DNA from 3 places in the Vibrio sp. JZG10 genome. Region 2 is predicted to be linked to each of the others. Evidence: predicted binding sites of a transcription regulator. Region 2 holds the regulator's gene; each other region holds the start of a gene.
What was found. Region 2 encodes PurR, which represses purine synthesis genes. Its sites were predicted from a motif close to TNANGNAAACGTTTNCNTNA; they were not measured.

Region 1: a site for PurR is predicted at 3,093-3,112, ahead of pckA (phosphoenolpyruvate carboxykinase (ATP)). Genes of this name have one in related genera too.
Region 3: a site for PurR is predicted at 1,876-1,895, ahead of metK (methionine adenosyltransferase). Genes of this name have one in related genera too.

The regions. Positions count from the first base shown of each region.
Region 1 covers NZ_JBSUGE010000011.1:100,626-106,434, reverse strand. The annotation lists gene gspD (type II secretion system secretin GspD) at 1-441, opposite strand, end outside; gene gspC (type II secretion system protein GspC) at 478-1,401, opposite strand; gene hslR (ribosome-associated heat shock protein Hsp15) at 1,655-2,041, shown strand; gene hslO (Hsp33 family molecular chaperone HslO) at 2,073-2,948, shown strand; gene pckA (phosphoenolpyruvate carboxykinase (ATP)) at 3,286-4,914, shown strand; gene ACWYVB_RS13240 (AsmA family protein) at 5,107-5,809, shown strand, end outside.
Region 2 covers NZ_JBSUGE010000001.1:560,672-566,480, reverse strand. The annotation lists gene ACWYVB_RS02570 (TVP38/TMEM64 family protein) at 1-326, opposite strand, end outside; gene ACWYVB_RS02565 (TfoX/Sxy family DNA transformation protein) at 442-1,032, opposite strand; cyclic di-GMP riboswitch class I at 1,149-1,238, opposite strand; gene purR (HTH-type transcriptional repressor PurR) at 1,524-2,528, opposite strand; gene torD (molecular chaperone TorD) at 2,994-3,641, opposite strand; gene torR (two-component system response regulator TorR) at 3,908-4,618, shown strand; gene elyC (envelope biogenesis factor ElyC) at 4,692-5,477, opposite strand; gene cmoM (tRNA uridine 5-oxyacetic acid(34) methyltransferase CmoM) at 5,592-5,809, shown strand, end outside.
Region 3 covers NZ_JBSUGE010000010.1:58,726-64,534, reverse strand. The annotation lists gene ACWYVB_RS12670 (DUF2189 domain-containing protein) at 1-173, opposite strand, end outside; gene metK (methionine adenosyltransferase) at 576-1,730, opposite strand; gene tkt (transketolase) at 2,046-4,040, shown strand; gene ACWYVB_RS12655 (LysR family transcriptional regulator) at 4,133-5,026, opposite strand; gene ACWYVB_RS12650 (ligand-gated channel protein) at 5,167-5,809, shown strand, end outside.

The sequences.
Region 1 (5,809 bases), on a different contig from region 2:
ATCAATCAGTTGACGAAGTAGAGGAGACAACTCACGAACCGACACATTACGCACCGCAACAACTCGAGTGATAACGCTGTCGCCTTGCGCGCTGCCATCACCTAATACAGGGATTGCTGACGTTTTTGAGTCTTTCGCTTTGATAACCTTAAGTACACCGTTGTCCATTTCTACGACGGCGTAGCCGTATACTTCGAGTACGTTAAGGAAAAAGCTGTAGTATTGCTCTTCGTTAAGCACATCATAGCTGCGGACATCGATTTTACCGCGCACTGAAGGGTCAACAATGATGGTCTTTTCGAGATTACGACCCACTATGTTGATGAATTCTTGAATATCAGTGCCTTTAAAGCTGGCACTAAATTCGTTTGCTATTGCACCTGGGACGCAGAGTAAACTTCCTGCTAGTAGCCAAGCACTTTTGCTGAACCAATGTTTCACGTATGTCTCCCTGAACTTACGCCGGTTGCCTAAGTCTTACAATTGGATATAGATATCGTACTGTTGGCCGTCGCGCTCAACAGTTAAATTTAATTCTTGCGGATCGCTCATCACTTGCATCAGTTGTACTGAAGAAGACGGGTCACTTAAATCGATCCCATTAAGCTGCACCGCAATATCACCAGGTTCTAGACCCACATCATTAAACAGCGCGGCATCACGACCAGGTGACACTCGATAACCAACAATGCCCCCGTCTCTTTTGACGGGTGAAATGGTGATGTATTTGAAAACGCTTTGTGGATCTTTCGCAATTTCCTCTCGGATTTGCTCTAATTTTTCTCCAACGTCAGACGCTGATTCTGCTCGTTGAGATTGGGCTCTGGCTATCTGCGGCGATTCAGATAGCTTCTTATATTCTATACCCTGCATCATTAAGGTCTCGTCTCGACCTTGGTTATCAATGATGACGCGATCCACTAATACGGCTTTTAGTGTCGCACGCGTACCTTCAATTTCTTCACCTAAACCATACGTTGCTTGCTTGCCACGGTTGGCAATGACAGCAAGGCTGGTATTCGCATCACTGCTTGCAACCGCGCCAACCAGTGTAAGGTTAAGGCGCGTCTTCGGAGCGTCTTTAACAACAGGTTGTTCTACAACTGCAGGCTTTTGTTCAGTGAATTTACCGAATAGGTTGGCATTCTGAAGGGCATTAAAATCTATCGCGTCGCCTTTATTGCTCGCAACAACGCTGCTCGTCGATGGACGCCATTGCGGCACTTCCGACGATTGAGGTATGGCTAACCATACAATTTTGCCAAGTATCCATCCGGTTATCGCAATAAACAGACAGGTGAGCAACAAGCTAAGTTTGGCTTGAATTGTATAATTATTGGACTTGATATGAGCCAGTAGCGGTCTGCTTGATAATCCTGCACTTAGCTCTAAACGTTTCACTGAATGGATTCCTTTATTCTAACGTTCGTCATTTAAGCTATAACAATAGCTATCGACTTTAAATTGCTAAATTTGCAATAAAATTATTACTCAACAAAGAGCAGTGAACTATATCACAAGTTGTCTTTCATACCTTTTTCTTATGCAGTTTTTGCCAACTCCCTTGAAAAAAATACGCCTTGACTCCATCTGTAGGTGAATAATCCATCACTCATTGCCATATTCGGGCAGTGATTAGATAGCGTAGTGTTCTATGAGTTCCCTAAATGAAGCCGTTAGGCTAGATAAATGGCTATGGGCCGCAAGATTTTATAAAACCCGCTCTATCGCTCGTAACATGGTCGATGGTGGTAAAGTCCACTATAATGGCCAACGAAGCAAACCGAGTAAAATCGTTGAAGTGGGCGCCGAAGTAAGACTTCGTCAAGGCAACGAAGAAAAAACGGTGATCATCGAAAAAATTTCTGATCAACGCCGAGGCGCTCCCATCGCACAGACCTTGTATCGCGAAACTAATGAAAGTATAGCGAAACGTGAGGAACACGCGACTCAACGTAAGCTTAATGCCCACAACCCAAGTCCAGAACGCCGCCCAGATAAAAAGCAGCGCAGAGACATCATTAAGTTCAAACACCAATAAAAGCCGGAATTACCAACGAGGAAAGCACTCCATGGCAAATAATGTTTTAAACCGCTACCTATTCGAAGATCTTTCAGTACGTGGCGAGTTGGTACAATTGGATGAAGCGTACCAACGTGTTATCTCCAGCAAGGAATATCCGGCAGCAATAGAGAAACTGCTGGGTGAGCTACTCGTTTCAACCACTCTTTTAACTGCCACTCTTAAGTTCGAAGGCTCAATCACCATTCAGCTACAAGGCGACGGCCCTGTATCTCTTGCCGTTATCAACGGTGACCACAAGCAACGCGTTCGTGGCGTGGCTCGCTGGGAAGGCGATATTGCCGATGATGCAAGCCTCCACGATCTCATGGGCAAAGGTTACCTCGTTATCACTATCGAACCGAAAAACGGTGAGCGTTACCAAGGTGTCGTTGGATTAGAAGGTGATACTCTAGCCGACGTACTAGAAGGCTACTTCGCAAACTCAGAGCAGCTAAAAACGCGCCTATGGATCCGCACGGGCGAGCACGAAGGTAAAGCCCACGCAGCAGGTATGTTGATTCAAGTAATCCCTGATGGCACTGGTTCACCAGATGATTTCGAGCATCTAGAGCAACTGACTGACACGGTAAAAGATGAAGAGCTATTTGGTCTAGAAGCTAACGAACTACTATACCGCCTATATAACCAAGACAAAGTGCGCCTTTACGAACCGCAGCCTGTCGAATTCCATTGTGGCTGTTCTCGTGATCGTAGTGGTGCCGCTATCATCACCGTTGAGAAAGCTGAAATTTATGACATTTTGGCTGAAGTAGGATCCGTTTCTTTACATTGTGATTACTGTGGCACGACCTATACGTTCGACGAAGCGGAAGTCACCGAGCTGTATGCACAAGCTTCTGCGGACAAGAAAACCCTGCATTAATTTACATAGCTTATCAAGCACGTAATTTACCCTACAAAATGCCAGCTTAATGCTGGCATTTTTGTGATCAACCCCTCGTAATGCCTCGCTTCAAGCGTAATAAAACAACTGCTTAATTTTAAACAATTAATAATGATTTTGCCCTAGCGCAAAGGATTGCGTGCACGATAAACTATTCCCACCAATATGTGACGGGTTACCTAAAACCTTATTGAAATCATGGATAAATTTTGAGCTATCTCCCTGTTTTCTCCCCGCCCCGTTGCTAGCATGGTGAGCAGATTAAAATTAAAACATTCTTACAAAATCCCTACAAAAATCCTTATAAGGAGCACCTATGACCGTTATGGAACATACTAAGGCTGCAACACTTGATCTAACCAAGCACGGACTGCATAACGTTAAAGAGGTTATTCGCAACCCTAGCTACGAAATGTTGTTTGAGGAAGAAACGCGTGAAGACCTAACTGGTTATGAGCGTGGCGTGGTTACTGAACTAGGTGCGGTTGCCGTTGACACTGGCATCTTTACTGGTCGCTCACCAAAAGATAAATACATCGTCAAAGACGCTACGACAGAAGAGCATATGTGGTGGACGTCTGATCAAGTAAAAAATGACAACAAACCAATCACTCCAGAAGTGTGGGACGAGCTGAAAGAACTGGTCACAAACCAGCTTTCTAACAAACGTTTGTTTGTTGTTGACGGTTACTGTGGTGCAAACCCAGATACGCGTTTGAGCATTCGTGTTATCACGGAAGTCGCATGGCAAGCGCACTTCGTTAAAAACATGTTTATCCGCCCAACGGAAGAAGAATTGGCAACATTTGAACCAGACTTCGTGGTAATGAATGGCGCAAAATGCACTAACCCAAAATGGGAAGAGCAAGGTCTGAACTCAGAAAACTTCACCGTATTTAACCTAACCGAGCGCATGCAACTTATCGGTGGTACTTGGTACGGCGGTGAGATGAAGAAAGGCATGTTCGCAATGATGAACTACTTCCTTCCTCTAAAAGACATCGCATCAATGCACTGTAGCGCCAACATGGGCAAAGACGGCGACGTAGCGGTATTCTTTGGTCTCTCTGGTACGGGTAAAACCACACTATCGACTGATCCTAAACGTGCGCTAATTGGTGATGATGAGCACGGTTGGGATGATGACGGCGTCTTCAACTTCGAAGGTGGTTGTTACGCGAAAACCATCAAGCTATCGAAAGAAGCGGAGCCAGACATCTACAACGCAATTCGCCGTGATGCACTGCTAGAAAACGTAACGGTACGTAGCGATGGTTCTATCGACTTTGATGATGGTTCGAAAACAGAAAACACACGTGTTTCTTACCCTATCTACCATATCGACAACATCGTTAAGCCAGTATCAAAAGGCGGTCACGCGAATAAAGTGATCTTCCTATCGGCGGACGCATTTGGTGTGCTACCTCCAGTGTCTAAACTGACACCTGAGCAAACTAAGTACCACTTCCTATCTGGCTTTACTGCAAAACTGGCAGGAACAGAGCGTGGTATTACTGAGCCTACACCAACCTTCTCTGCATGTTTTGGCGCAGCGTTTCTAACGCTTCACCCAACTAAATACGCAGAAGTACTGGTTAAACGTATGGAAGCAGCAGGCGCTGAGGCTTACCTAGTGAACACAGGTTGGAACGGCACTGGCAAACGTATCTCGATTCAAGATACGCGCGGAATTATTGATGCAATTCTTGATGGTTCGATTGAAGATGCACCAACTAAGCACATTCCTATCTTCAATCTTGAAGTACCGACTTCACTACCAGGTGTGGATCCAAGCATTCTAGACCCTCGTGACACGTACGTTGATCCACTTCAGTGGGAAAGCAAAGCGAAAGACTTGGCTGAACGCTTTATCAATAACTTTGATAAATACACGGACAATGCGGAAGGTAAATCTCTGGTTGCCGCTGGCCCTCAGATTGATTAAGTCGAGTAACAACGACGTCGCGTAAACCACAATGATAAGTGGGCGGCCACTTATCACTTTTACGTAGACCAAGTTACAAAAAACCGCTTCAAGCCCCTCTTTTGAGGGGCTTTTTATTGAATACCGCAGAATATTGATACAAGCTAAAGCCTATCTAGTTTTATTTAATTGCAAACGTAGGTTCTAGCAGGGATGAAAACAGCGCGTCGAGTTCTAATTCTGTTACTGGTTATCTTAGTTGCCATTCCGGCCACTATGATTGCGCTGTTAACAACATCTTACGCCGATGCAACTTGGCGTCTGCTATCAAACAGCATTTCCTTGCCCTTTCAAGTAGAAAGCGTGCGTTACGATTTTCCCTACCACCTAACTTTACAGGGTGTGAACACAAACGTAGACGACGCTTCTTATATCGAGCAAGTCGATTTATGGATGAATCCCGATGTTTATCGCGATGGTAAATGGATCGTTGATAGCTTATTGATTGATGGACTTAATTTGCAGTATGGCGCGCCAAAGCTCCCGCCTTTAGATAACGTTTTGTTCCATCAAATCGCGCTCAAAAATATTGATTACGCCGACGAGCAGTTTTCTGGTAATGGCATTGACCTTCAAATTCAATCACCACAATGGAATGGCCAGTTAATACCATATGGCGAGGTTCAACTTGCAGCCGACCAGATCTATTGGAATGGCGAAGCCTTTAATCAGGTCTTGGTCGACATGGACTACAAACCGCAAGACAGTACGCTCTATGGCACTTCATTTAACTGGCGTAACAGTCAAATTTCAGGGCAAGGCGAGCAGTATCCACAAGGCTGGTCTTTAGTGAATGTGACCATCAATAAGTTGCAACTCAATCATATCCAGCTCCAATCACTGCTTGCTAAGCCTT
Region 2 (5,809 bases):
TCACGCAGCAAATATCGGCTGCTTAAAAATGCTAGCGTTGCACCCACAGTACTGGCGAAAGAAACCAGTAATAAGCTCGTCCAAAAACCAAATAGAGCCGCACCAAGTAATGTAACCACAGCAGCACCAGGAATAGAAAAAGCGGTAATTGCAATGTAGGCAAAAAAGTAAATAGCTGCCGAAAAAACAAAGTTCTGATCGATGTATGTGGTCAGCGCTTCTTGTTGGGCTTTTGCATTTTCCAACGTTAAATACTGACTAAAGTTAACGCCTAAAAAGATAATGATCGCGACCAGTATTAGGCCTAATATCAGTTTCTTATTCATATTTATGATTCCAATTTGGGATATATGTAATAAGACAGAAGGAAAGTCGAAAAAATTTCACAAAAAAACCGCAGATTAGACTGCGGTTTTACAAGATAGTTTTTAAGGCCGACTTTTATTGGAGGCCGTTCATCAACTCATCTCGGCGAGCTTGAGGTACAACGCTCCAATGAGTACCGTTAATAGCCCCTTCTAGTGCCCATAACAGCTCAATGTTGACGGTTGCAGAGTGCGTATCTCTTATCGCTTTATAAGCGTTAAGTGCACCTTCCTCTTCCAGTTTTTCTACTGACTCAATGCCTGCTTTTTTCAGCATGCGTTCAGTCGCCAGTCGTAAGTTAGGCAAATCTTTTAAGCGATTAGGCTTTGTAGTTGCCTGCTGTTCTTTTTCAAGCTTTGCCTTTTTCAACGATTGGTTAGCTACTTCGATTAAGCGTTCGCTAGACTCCCATAAATCGTTGGAAATTGCGTAGTACTTTGTAACGACTGGGAAGCCACGTTTTTTATAAACGTAAGGCTTTAGCCCTTGTTTCTCGAAGTCAGATGAAGTTTGTTGGTCTGCTCTTATATGAAGCTGATTATTTACAACTAGTGCAAACATTGTTTCATCAGCGAATAGTCCGAAGCCACCAAACATTGAGCGCGACTTGATATTACCAAGTGCCTCAAATAGCTTCATAGAGTCTTTGAGTATCGGTTTATCCATGTTTTGTTATCTCGGTGTAATTAATATTACGCCACCAAAAGTCAGGTCCGAGAGAGTAGCAAACATGCGCAAAAGCAATGTCATTACAGGGTAAAGTCATCGCTTGCACACTTGCCATCGGTAACCCCGCTACCTTCCATATAGTACTATGGTTCAGGCCGGAGGCTTTGCGTCCCACCCTTTCGAATGGTTTGCCCTGTGCGTGACAGAGTGAGCATACTTCGTATATTGAATTAACATCACGTTTTACCCGTAAAAGTGTGATTTTGGTTCAATAAAAAGTGTCGACAAGCGCATGTTTGTGCATATTTGAGAATAAGGCGGGATGATCTCGAGGTTGTGAGGGAGTGTGATTTACCTACATATAAAACAGAGACTTAGAGATTCGAGGCTTTTTGTCTAACAAACCTAAGTCAGGGAAAAGTTATTTAGAGATAAAAAATAAGCGCCCTTTTAGAGCGCTTATTTGACATCGTTATATTTGGCGAATTTTAGTTCATTTTCTTCACGGTGTTTCGAATTACAAGCTCAGGTCGCATTTCGAAAATTCGCTTTTCGTGTTCTTTATCTTTGATTCGCTCAAGTAGGATCTCGAACGCATTTTTACCCACACGACGTTTAGGTTGGTGGATAGTTGTTAACGGTGGAGAGAAGTATTCCGCAAGCTCGATGTTGTCGTAGCCGATCACTGAAATATCATCAGGAACTTTGATGCCGTTTTGTTGTAGGCGGCTCATTAGGCCCAGAGCCATTGTGTCGTTAAAGCAGAATACCGCTGTCGGACGTTTGTCCATTGCTGTAATTTTATCTGCGACTAATACGGCCGTATCACATTCAAAGTTACCTTCAAGGATCCAATCTTCATTTACAGTTAGGTTTGCTTCGCTCATCGCGCGACGGAAACCTGCAATGCGCTCTTGGCAAGCAAGTTTTTCAAAGTGACCGCTTAGACAAGCAATATCAGTATGGCCATTGTCGATCAGATGTTTGGTTGCGATGTAGCCACCTTCTTCTGAGTTATCCATGATCTTGTCCGCTTGTGAGCTTTCTGGACCCCAATCCATGACCACTTTAGGAATGTCGGCATGACGGTCAAGCATCTCTTTAAGCTCTTCGGTTAAGTCAGAACACATCACTAGGATGCCATCAACACGTTTTTCAGCCAGCATACGGATGTAATCGCGTTGTTTTTCGTAAATCCCACCCGTATTACACAGAATCAGAGTGTAGCCTTGGCGGTAACAGTAGCTCTCAACCCCGTCAATCACTTCTGAGAAGAATAGGTTGGTTGACTGCGTTACTAACATGCCAATCGTACGAGTTGAGTTGCACTTTAGGCTGCGTGCAACAGCACTTGGCGCGTAATTCAACTCGTCCACGGCTTTCATTACTTTTTCTTGCGTTGCTTCTGCAACGAAACGCGTTTTATTGATAACGTGCGAAACTGTCGTAGTGGAAACGCCGGCTAAGCGAGCAACGTCTTTTATAGTGGCCATAAATGGTGTCCTGTATCGAGCTACTGAAATATGTCGTGTTGGATGTACCTGATGCTCTAATGGTTTACACCCAGCAATCTAAGGTTGGCGCTAAGTGTTTCGGCAGCGGTTGGTCCAAGCACGACAAAAGGGTACGTAGCAGCATCGGTCGATGAATTTTATCTTTTTTCTATCTGATTAGAAATTGCCATCAACCTGTTAAAAAACACAAAAACCGCTATATTTCAGCGGTTTACATATAAATCATATTTAATCGTTTGCGCTCACATTTTAGCCCTATGTGGACTGACTAGCAATGTTTTCAGCAAGAGATTTGTGTATTTGAAGTCACATTTTGACTGCTAAATAACCAAGCGTCTTTGAGCTAAGTTAAGGCAAACGAATAATATACCCAACTTACTTACATTCAGTTATTTCAGGTATACAGGAAGCCCGATAGGCGGGCTCCTTAAAAATAGGCGGCAATTATTCACCAAGAAGGTAAGCGCTGTCTAGTTTACAAAATGCAACTAATAGTTTCGCGACGCTCGAGTAGAACCCAAATTCGTCGAATTGTTTACATTTGTCTGCAAACTGAGGTAACCAAGACATCAACTGTTGCTGGATAAAGTCGTTTTGTTTAACGAAGGCTTCTTCCATGTGTTTTTCTTGCTCAAGTTCGTTTGAGCGGATGATCATGTTGCCGAGAAAGTCTAGTTCAACGGCTAAGTGGTCCGCTGGCTCTTTTAGATTTTCATCTACTTGAACGCCAAATTCTGCCATCAACTTTTCCATTTCCTCGGCGGGCTTGTCATTCAGCAAACCTGATTCACCGATGTACATCGATGCGTAAGGAAGAGCGCCGTATTTTTCTGTCTTCAAAAACAGTTCACAAAAGTCAGCAGCAAGCTCCAATTGAGCGTCTTCACGATCTTGCAATCGGTTTAGCGCATCAACTAGGCTATCAACGGCTGGTTTCAGCGACTCATTTTCACCTAAACCTGCTAGAAAACTGCGAATTTCAACACTGTGGTAGGCTTCCAGCTCTTTCTCTGTTAGCTCTTTTGCGAACAAGCTCGAAAACCACCAGTAAATTTCAGCGCGTTTTTCATTAAAAGCTTTCACTTCTTGCATCTTGGGCTCCTGAATGATGCTTCAAGTTGTGCATCACAAAGTCAATTAGGGATATCCCCTAAGTGTAATCAATTAAAATGAATAGCAGTAACTATAATTATTATGTTTTATGGTCAAAAATTAACGTTTATTAATAGCGATGGGTAAGCTTGTTTTGAATCAATAAAAACGCTAAATCTTGCTTTTTAATGTATCTATGACTAGAAATGTTACTAGTTATGAATAGAATACGTCTTGGATAATAAGAAGACAGAAAAGTGGTGTAAATGAGCTATCACGTATTAGTCGTAGAAGATGATGTTGTAACTCGTAGTAAGCTTGCGGGATATTTCCAAAATGAGGGTTACCAAGTCAGCGAAGCAGAGAGTGGCGCAGAAATGCGTGAGGTCCTGCAAGCGGGTGATGTAGACCTAATCATGCTGGATATCAACCTGCCGGGTGAAGACGGCCTGATGCTTACTCGTGAATTACGTAGCCAATCGGATATTGGTATCATATTAGTAACAGGACGCACGGATAGCATTGATAAAATCGTAGGCCTAGAAATGGGCGCTGACGATTATGTGACAAAACCTTTTGAACTGAGGGAATTGTTGGTTCGCGTTAAAAACTTGCTGTGGCGTATTTCAGCAGCGCGTAGCGGTAGCGCGAAAGCGAACGAAACCAGTGAAGAACATATTGTACGTTTTGGAGAGTGGACATTCGACATTCAACGTCGTGCGCTGAGCCGTAACGGCGAACCCGTAAAATTGACCAAAGCAGAATACGAACTTTTGGTGGCGTTATCGTCTTACCCTAACCAGGTGTTAAGTCGCGAGCGTATTTTGAATATGATCAGCCACCGAGTTGATGCTCCCAATGATCGTACTATTGATGTTCTTATTCGACGTATGCGCGCAAAAATGGAGTTTGATCCAAAGAACCCACAAATTTTTGTGACGGTGCACGGCGAAGGCTATATGTTTGCTGGTGATTAAACTGAACAAACCTAAGTCTTAAAAAAGAAAAAGGAGAGCTTCGGCTCTCCTTTTTTGTGGTTTCAAGATAGTACTACTTTGCTTCAACCATTGGTGTTTGGCCGACAGTATCACGCAACCTTTGCCAAATGCTGCCCAAGTACTCATGCCAATAAAGCTCTGTTTGTTCTAAGTAACGCGCTTTAGGTGAGTATTTATCCCAAGGTTGACTGATTTCGCTAATAGCTAAGAAGTTGGTCGGGGCTGGGATTGGTTTAATGCCTGCTGCGTTGAACTCATACAATGCACGGCTCATGTGGCTCGCAGAAGTGACTAACACAATCTCCTTTTGTTGAACGAATGCAGCCGCTTGACGCGCCTCTTCCCACGTATCTTTCGCATCTTCTAATAAAATGATATCGGATTTCGCGACTCCCAACGCAAGGGCAACGTTCGCCATCATTCTTGCGTGGCTAATTTCAGATCCGCCAGCATAGCCAGATAAAATTAATTTAGCACCTGGATACATTCTTAAAATACGAATGCCTTCAGTTAAGCGCATTAATGCTGCACGGCTTAACTGCGAGGTGGGTGGAATTTCGTCATCGATAACATGACCATTCCCTAAAACCATCACGTAGTCGATGGTGCCAGAAACTGGCAAAAAGGCTTTATGCTCTCGCTCTAATGGCATAAGAAGCTTGGTTGAAACAGGTTGGAAGGCAATAAGAAAAATGCCAACAAAAGAGAATAGAACAACGAAGCAGCCAGTTTTACGTTTTGTGGTAAAACTAATGAGAGCAAGACCCAACAAGCCTATCAGCAGCAATGCCGGAAGTGGCATAAGCAAGGCTGACACTACTTTTTTCAGCTCAAACATACATAAATAGTCCGAAAAAACATCAATTGATAATAAAAATGAGGGTACCCCTCTTTATTCCTGCTTTCCTTGTGCCAGAATAGCGGCACAATCCGTTATGATAACTCAGCAGAAGTGACAGAAGACCGCAATTTCGACGATATCGCCCACAAATTTGCAAAAAATATTTACGGCTCCGACAAAGGGGAGATCCGCCAAATCATTGTGTGGGAAGATTTTCTACAGATTCTAAGTGAATTAGATGCTGACCAGCAACCCCTAGAGGTGTTGGATGCTGGTGGTGGTTTGGCACAAATGTCGCAAAAGCTTGCTAAGCTCGGACATCGAATCGC
Region 3 (5,809 bases), on a different contig from region 2:
CCATAGAAAGCACTAATAAGCGGCATTCGCACGAAATCATGCAGACCTAATGCGAGCCAATGAAAAGGTGCAGAAAGATTGACCGTATTGCACGGTATGGTTCTGGCGTATTCGTTGTCTGGCACTTCCTTTCGCTTGTTGTGGAAGTCCGATGGATTAACAGTTCGAGGCATAACTCCTCCTTGATTTATTCCCACATTATCCGCTTATACCAACTGACAGCGGTTTTTGTTCAGTCAAACTTGAAGCGACTTTTTCAAGTTTACATCTGAGCATTGGCTTAGTTTGGTATCGGCCATAAAGATGCCTGACTCATGTCTTTACTTAAGTGTTGCTTCCACAGTCGCCAGCATCCGACGTCTCTATTTAAATTGGAATTAACAATATTTTAACTATTGGCGGAGATGGGATAATTTACAAATAATTGCTTAAAATTTATTCGGTATAAAAATGAGGGAGAAACAGGACTGCTTTGTGGGGCAGGGCGGTATGAGCTGAAATGGCTGGATAAACGTTGCTGAAAATAAAAAGCCCCCGCCATAGGCGAGGGCTTGATTGATTCTTGCTTGGCTTGATTATTTGATGCCAGCGAAATCGCGTAGAAGTGCAGCTTTGTCTGTCGCTTCCCAAGGGAATTCTTCACGACCGAAGTGACCGTAAGCCGCTGTCTTCTTGTAGATAGGTTGAAGAAGGTTAAGCATTTCTTGTAGGCCGTATGGACGTAGGTCGAAGAATTGACGAACTGCTTCAATGATGATGTCGTGAGATACTTTCTCAGTACCGAACGTTTCCACCATGATAGACGTTGGATCAGCAACACCGATTGCATAAGAAAGTTGGATCTCACAACGGTCAGCCATGCCAGCCGCTACGATGTTTTTCGCTACGTAACGTGCTGCGTATGCTGCACTACGGTCAACTTTTGATGGATCTTTACCAGAAAACGCACCGCCACCGTGACGAGCTGCGCCGCCGTAAGTATCTACGATGATCTTACGACCTGTTAGACCACAGTCACCCATAGGACCACCGATTACAAAGCGACCAGTTGGGTTGATGAAGAAGTTTGTTTCTTTGTTGATCCACTCAGAAGGTAGCACTGGCTTAATGATCTCTTCCATTACCGCTTCACGCAGGTCTGAAGTTGAGATTGAATCACAGTGTTGAGTTGAAAGAACAACCGCGTCGATACCAACGATGTTACCTTGATCGTATTGGAATGTTACCTGAGATTTTGCATCAGGGCGCAACCAAGGTAGTGTGCCGTTTTTACGAACTTCTGCTTGCTTTTGAACAAGACGGTGAGAGTAAGTAATTGGCGCTGGCATTAGTACTTCAGTTTCGTTACAAGCGTAACCAAACATGATGCCTTGGTCGCCTGCACCTTGTTCTTTAGGGTCAGCTTTATCAACACCTTGGTTGATATCTGGCGACTGTTTACCGATTGTGTTTAGTACCGCACAAGAATCTGCATCAAAGCCCATATCTGAATGTACGTAGCCGATTTCACGAACGGTTTCACGAGTTAACTCTTCGATGTCTACCCATGCTGAAGTCGTGATTTCACCACCCACCATTACCATACCGGTTTTAACGTAAGTCTCACATGCAACACGAGCCTTTGGATCTTGCTCTAGAATCGCGTCAAGAACCGCATCAGAAATCTGGTCTGCAATTTTATCTGGATGACCTTCTGATACTGACTCAGAAGTAAACAGGTGCTTAGCCATGTTAGCTCCACTATATCTGGTTTAAAACTGGGGAATGATAAACTCTCCAGCGCAAATTAATACTAATTTTTGTAGGTGTATCTACATCTAGACGTCTATTCTAAATTTGATTGCTCGAATTACAAGCTCTTTTTTGGTTTTTGTTATAACCAAACGTTTGCCTGATTTATTGATAATTTTAAGAACTTCGAACGATTTGGCGCGAAAGGTGCAATATTTGTGAGGTTTTGGACTGGAAAACGTTTGCACACCCAACAGGGCTTTGAGAGAATTATGACCTACTTTTCGTTTCGCTTAATGTACTCAGGAGCAGACATGTCGTCTCGTAAACATCTTGCCAATGCAATTCGTGCTCTAAGCATGGATGGTGTTCAACAAGCTAACTCAGGCCACCCAGGCGCACCAATGGGTATGGCTGATATCGCTGAAGTTCTTTGGCGCTCTCACCTAAACCACAACCCATCAAACCCAGAGTGGGCCGACCGTGACCGCTTCGTGCTGTCAAACGGTCACGGCTCAATGCTTATTTACTCTCTACTGCACTTAAGCGGTTATGAGCTATCTATTGACGATCTGAAAAACTTCCGTCAATTGCACTCAAAAACCCCAGGTCACCCAGAGTACGGTTACGCGCCTGGTATCGAGACAACAACGGGTCCTCTTGGCCAAGGCATCACTAATGCTGTTGGTATGGCTATCGCAGAGAAAGCACTAGCGGCACAGTTCAACAAAGAAGGTCACGACATCGTTGACCACTTTACGTATGTGTTCATGGGTGACGGCTGTCTAATGGAAGGCATCTCGCACGAAGCATGCTCTCTAGCAGGTACGCTAGGTCTAGGCAAACTGATTGCGTTCTGGGATGACAACGGCATTTCTATCGACGGTCACGTTGAAGGTTGGTTCTCTGACGATACACCTAAGCGTTTTGAAGCTTACGGCTGGCACGTAATCCCAGCGGTAGATGGTCACGATCCTGAAGCAATCAACGCAGCGATTGAAGCGGCTAAAGCGGATCCTCGTCCGACTCTAATCTGTACTAAAACAATTATCGGTTTCGGTTCTCCTAACAAGTCTGGCTCACACGATTGTCACGGTGCACCATTAGGTCACGATGAGATTCAAGCGGCTCGCGAATACCTAGGTTGGGAGTACGGTCCATTTGAAATCCCTGCAGATGTTTACGCTGAGTGGGATGCAAAAGAAGCAGGTGCAGCGAAAGAAGCGGCTTGGAATGAAAAGTTCGAAGCATACGCAGCAGCTTACCCTGCAGAAGCAGCAGAGCTTAAACGTCGTCTAAACGGCGAACTTCCAGCGGAATGGGAAGAAAAAGCGAACCAAATCATTGCTGATCTTCAAGCAAACCCAGCGAACATTGCATCACGTAAAGCATCGCAAAATGCACTAGAAGCGTTTGGTCAAATGCTTCCTGAGTTTATGGGTGGTTCTGCTGACCTAGCGCCTTCTAACCTGACCATGTGGTCTGGTTCTAAGTCTCTAGAAACGGATGACTTCTCTGGCAACTACATCCACTACGGTGTACGTGAATTCGGTATGACCGCTATCATCAACGGTATCGCATTGCACGGTGGTTTCGTTCCTTACGGCGCAACATTCCTAATGTTCATGGAATACGCTCGTAACGCAATGCGTATGGCTGCGCTGATGAAAATTCAGAACATCCAAGTGTACACGCACGATTCGATTGGTCTTGGCGAAGATGGCCCAACTCACCAACCGGTTGAGCAAATGGCATCTCTACGCGTAACGCCAAACATGAGCACATGGCGTCCGTGTGACCAGGTTGAGTCTGCCGTAGCATGGAAACTAGCGATTGAACGTAAAGATGCACCAACAGCACTTATCTTCTCTCGTCAAAACTTAGCGCAACAAGATCGTACAGCTGAGCAAGTAGCGAACATCGCGAAAGGTGCTTACATCCTGAAAGATTGCGAAGGCAAGCCAGAGCTTATCCTTATCGCAACAGGCTCTGAAGTTGAGCTAGCAGTAGAAGCTGCGACTCAACTAACAGCAGAAGGTAAGAAAGTACGCGTGGTTTCAATGCCATCAACAGATGCATTCGACAAACAAGACGCCGCTTACCGTGAAGCAGTATTGCCATCAGACGTAACGGCACGCATCGCTATCGAAGCAGGTATTGCTGACTTCTGGTACAAGTACGTTGGTTTCGATGGTCGCATCATCGGCATGACAACATTTGGTGAATCTGCACCTGCTGGTCAACTATTCGAGATGTTTGGCTTCACGACTGAAAACGTAGTGAACACAGCAAAAGAATTGCTAGTGTAACTGCTAGATTGTCTCAATAGTCGAACGTAAAGGACGACTGTTAGATGGTAAAGTTGGAAAGGCCATCATTGCGATGGCCTTTTTTGTTTTTGTCAGGTTTTCCAACCATGTGGAATGCTTTGGTGAATACAGTCTAAAAGTACGGATAAGCGCAGTGGTGGTCTTCCTGCAGGCGTATAGCAGTTAATGGAGATGGGCTCTGAAAGCCAACCTTCTAAGCAAGGTGTGATTCGACCCGGATGATGTTTCTCGTAGCCGCTTGCTGTCCAAGTTGGCAACAGTCCAATACCATGACCATTCGCGATGCTGTCGATCTGCATTGCGATGTTGTCGCTGTACAAGCGACTCACAAATGGCTCTAAAAAGAACTCACCGTGTTGAGGGTGTGAGAGCATCAATCCATTTTCTTGTACAGAGCCAAAATCGATCCACGGATGCGCTTCAAGCTCTTTGGGGTGCAGGATCGAACCGTGTTGTTCAAGATAAGCTGGAGAGGCAAAGGGTGTGTAACGAAATGAGCCTAATACCTCTTTGCGCCAATCGAGATCTTTACGCTCACCGAGCCAGATGAACAAATCTGGGTCATGGTGCGCTTCAGAAAAGTCACTGGTAAGTTGAACCCTAACGTCAGGATTATCGGCAAGAAAACCGTTGAGCACACCACCTAGCCAACTTCTAACTAATGCTGTGTGACAAACAATATGCAGCGGCCCTGAAACTTGGTTTGTTAAACCTTGAAGCGCGTCATAACTCTCTTCACTTAGCTCAAGAATCTGGCGACTGTAGTGGGCAAAAATTTCTCCCGCTCTTGTCAGAACTAATCGGTTACCTTGTCTTGCGGTTAGAGCCTGACCGAAATCTTCTTCTAATTGTGCTAAGCGACGACTCAGCGTTGATTTAGGCTGGTTGAGGGCCTTGGCAGCGGCGGTCAAACTCTTATGCTGATTGAGCGCATCAAAGGCTCGAATTGATGCTAAGTCGTGCATATTTCATTTACTCCTTACTGCGTTATGCACGGGTTCCATAAATGGGAAGAACCGTTCCATAACTCTCACTATGCATCTCATTCTATTTGTGAATAATTCACTTTCGAAAATAATAATCATTATCAATTATGGAGATGTAGATGTCTACTCTTAGACTGCCAGTTATTACTGCAACTGGTATTTTAGCCTTCGTCAGTGTCCCTCATGTGTTTGCCAATGATGCGGTTTCTAAAATGGAAACAGTGGTTGTAACTGCATCAAGTTATGAGCAATCTCAAGCGGACGCGCCTGCAAGTATTAGTGTGATTTCGCGTGAGGAGTTGGACTCTCGTTATTACCGCGATGTGACTGATGCACTAAAAAGCGTGCCTGGTGTCGTCGTAACAGGTGGTGGTGACACTACCGATATCAGTATCCGTGGTATGGGTTCTAAATACACTTTGATACTGGTCGATGGTAAACGTCAAAGCACACGTGAAACTCGCCCAAATAGTGACGGCCCTGGTATCGAACAAGGCTGGTTACCCCCTCTTCAAGCGATTGAGCGAATTGAAGTTATCCGTGGTCCAATGTCGACGCTTTATGGCTCTGATGCGATTGGTGGTGTAATTAACGTGATCACGCGAAAAGACGCGATGGAGTGGACAGGTAATGTTCAGCTAGGCACGGTTCTGCAAGAAAACAGTCGCTCGGGCGGAGAGCAGAGCGCGAATTTCTTCGTCAATGGGCCGCTAGCCGAAAATCTATCTCTCCAAGTATACGGTCAGTATACCGCAAGAGAAG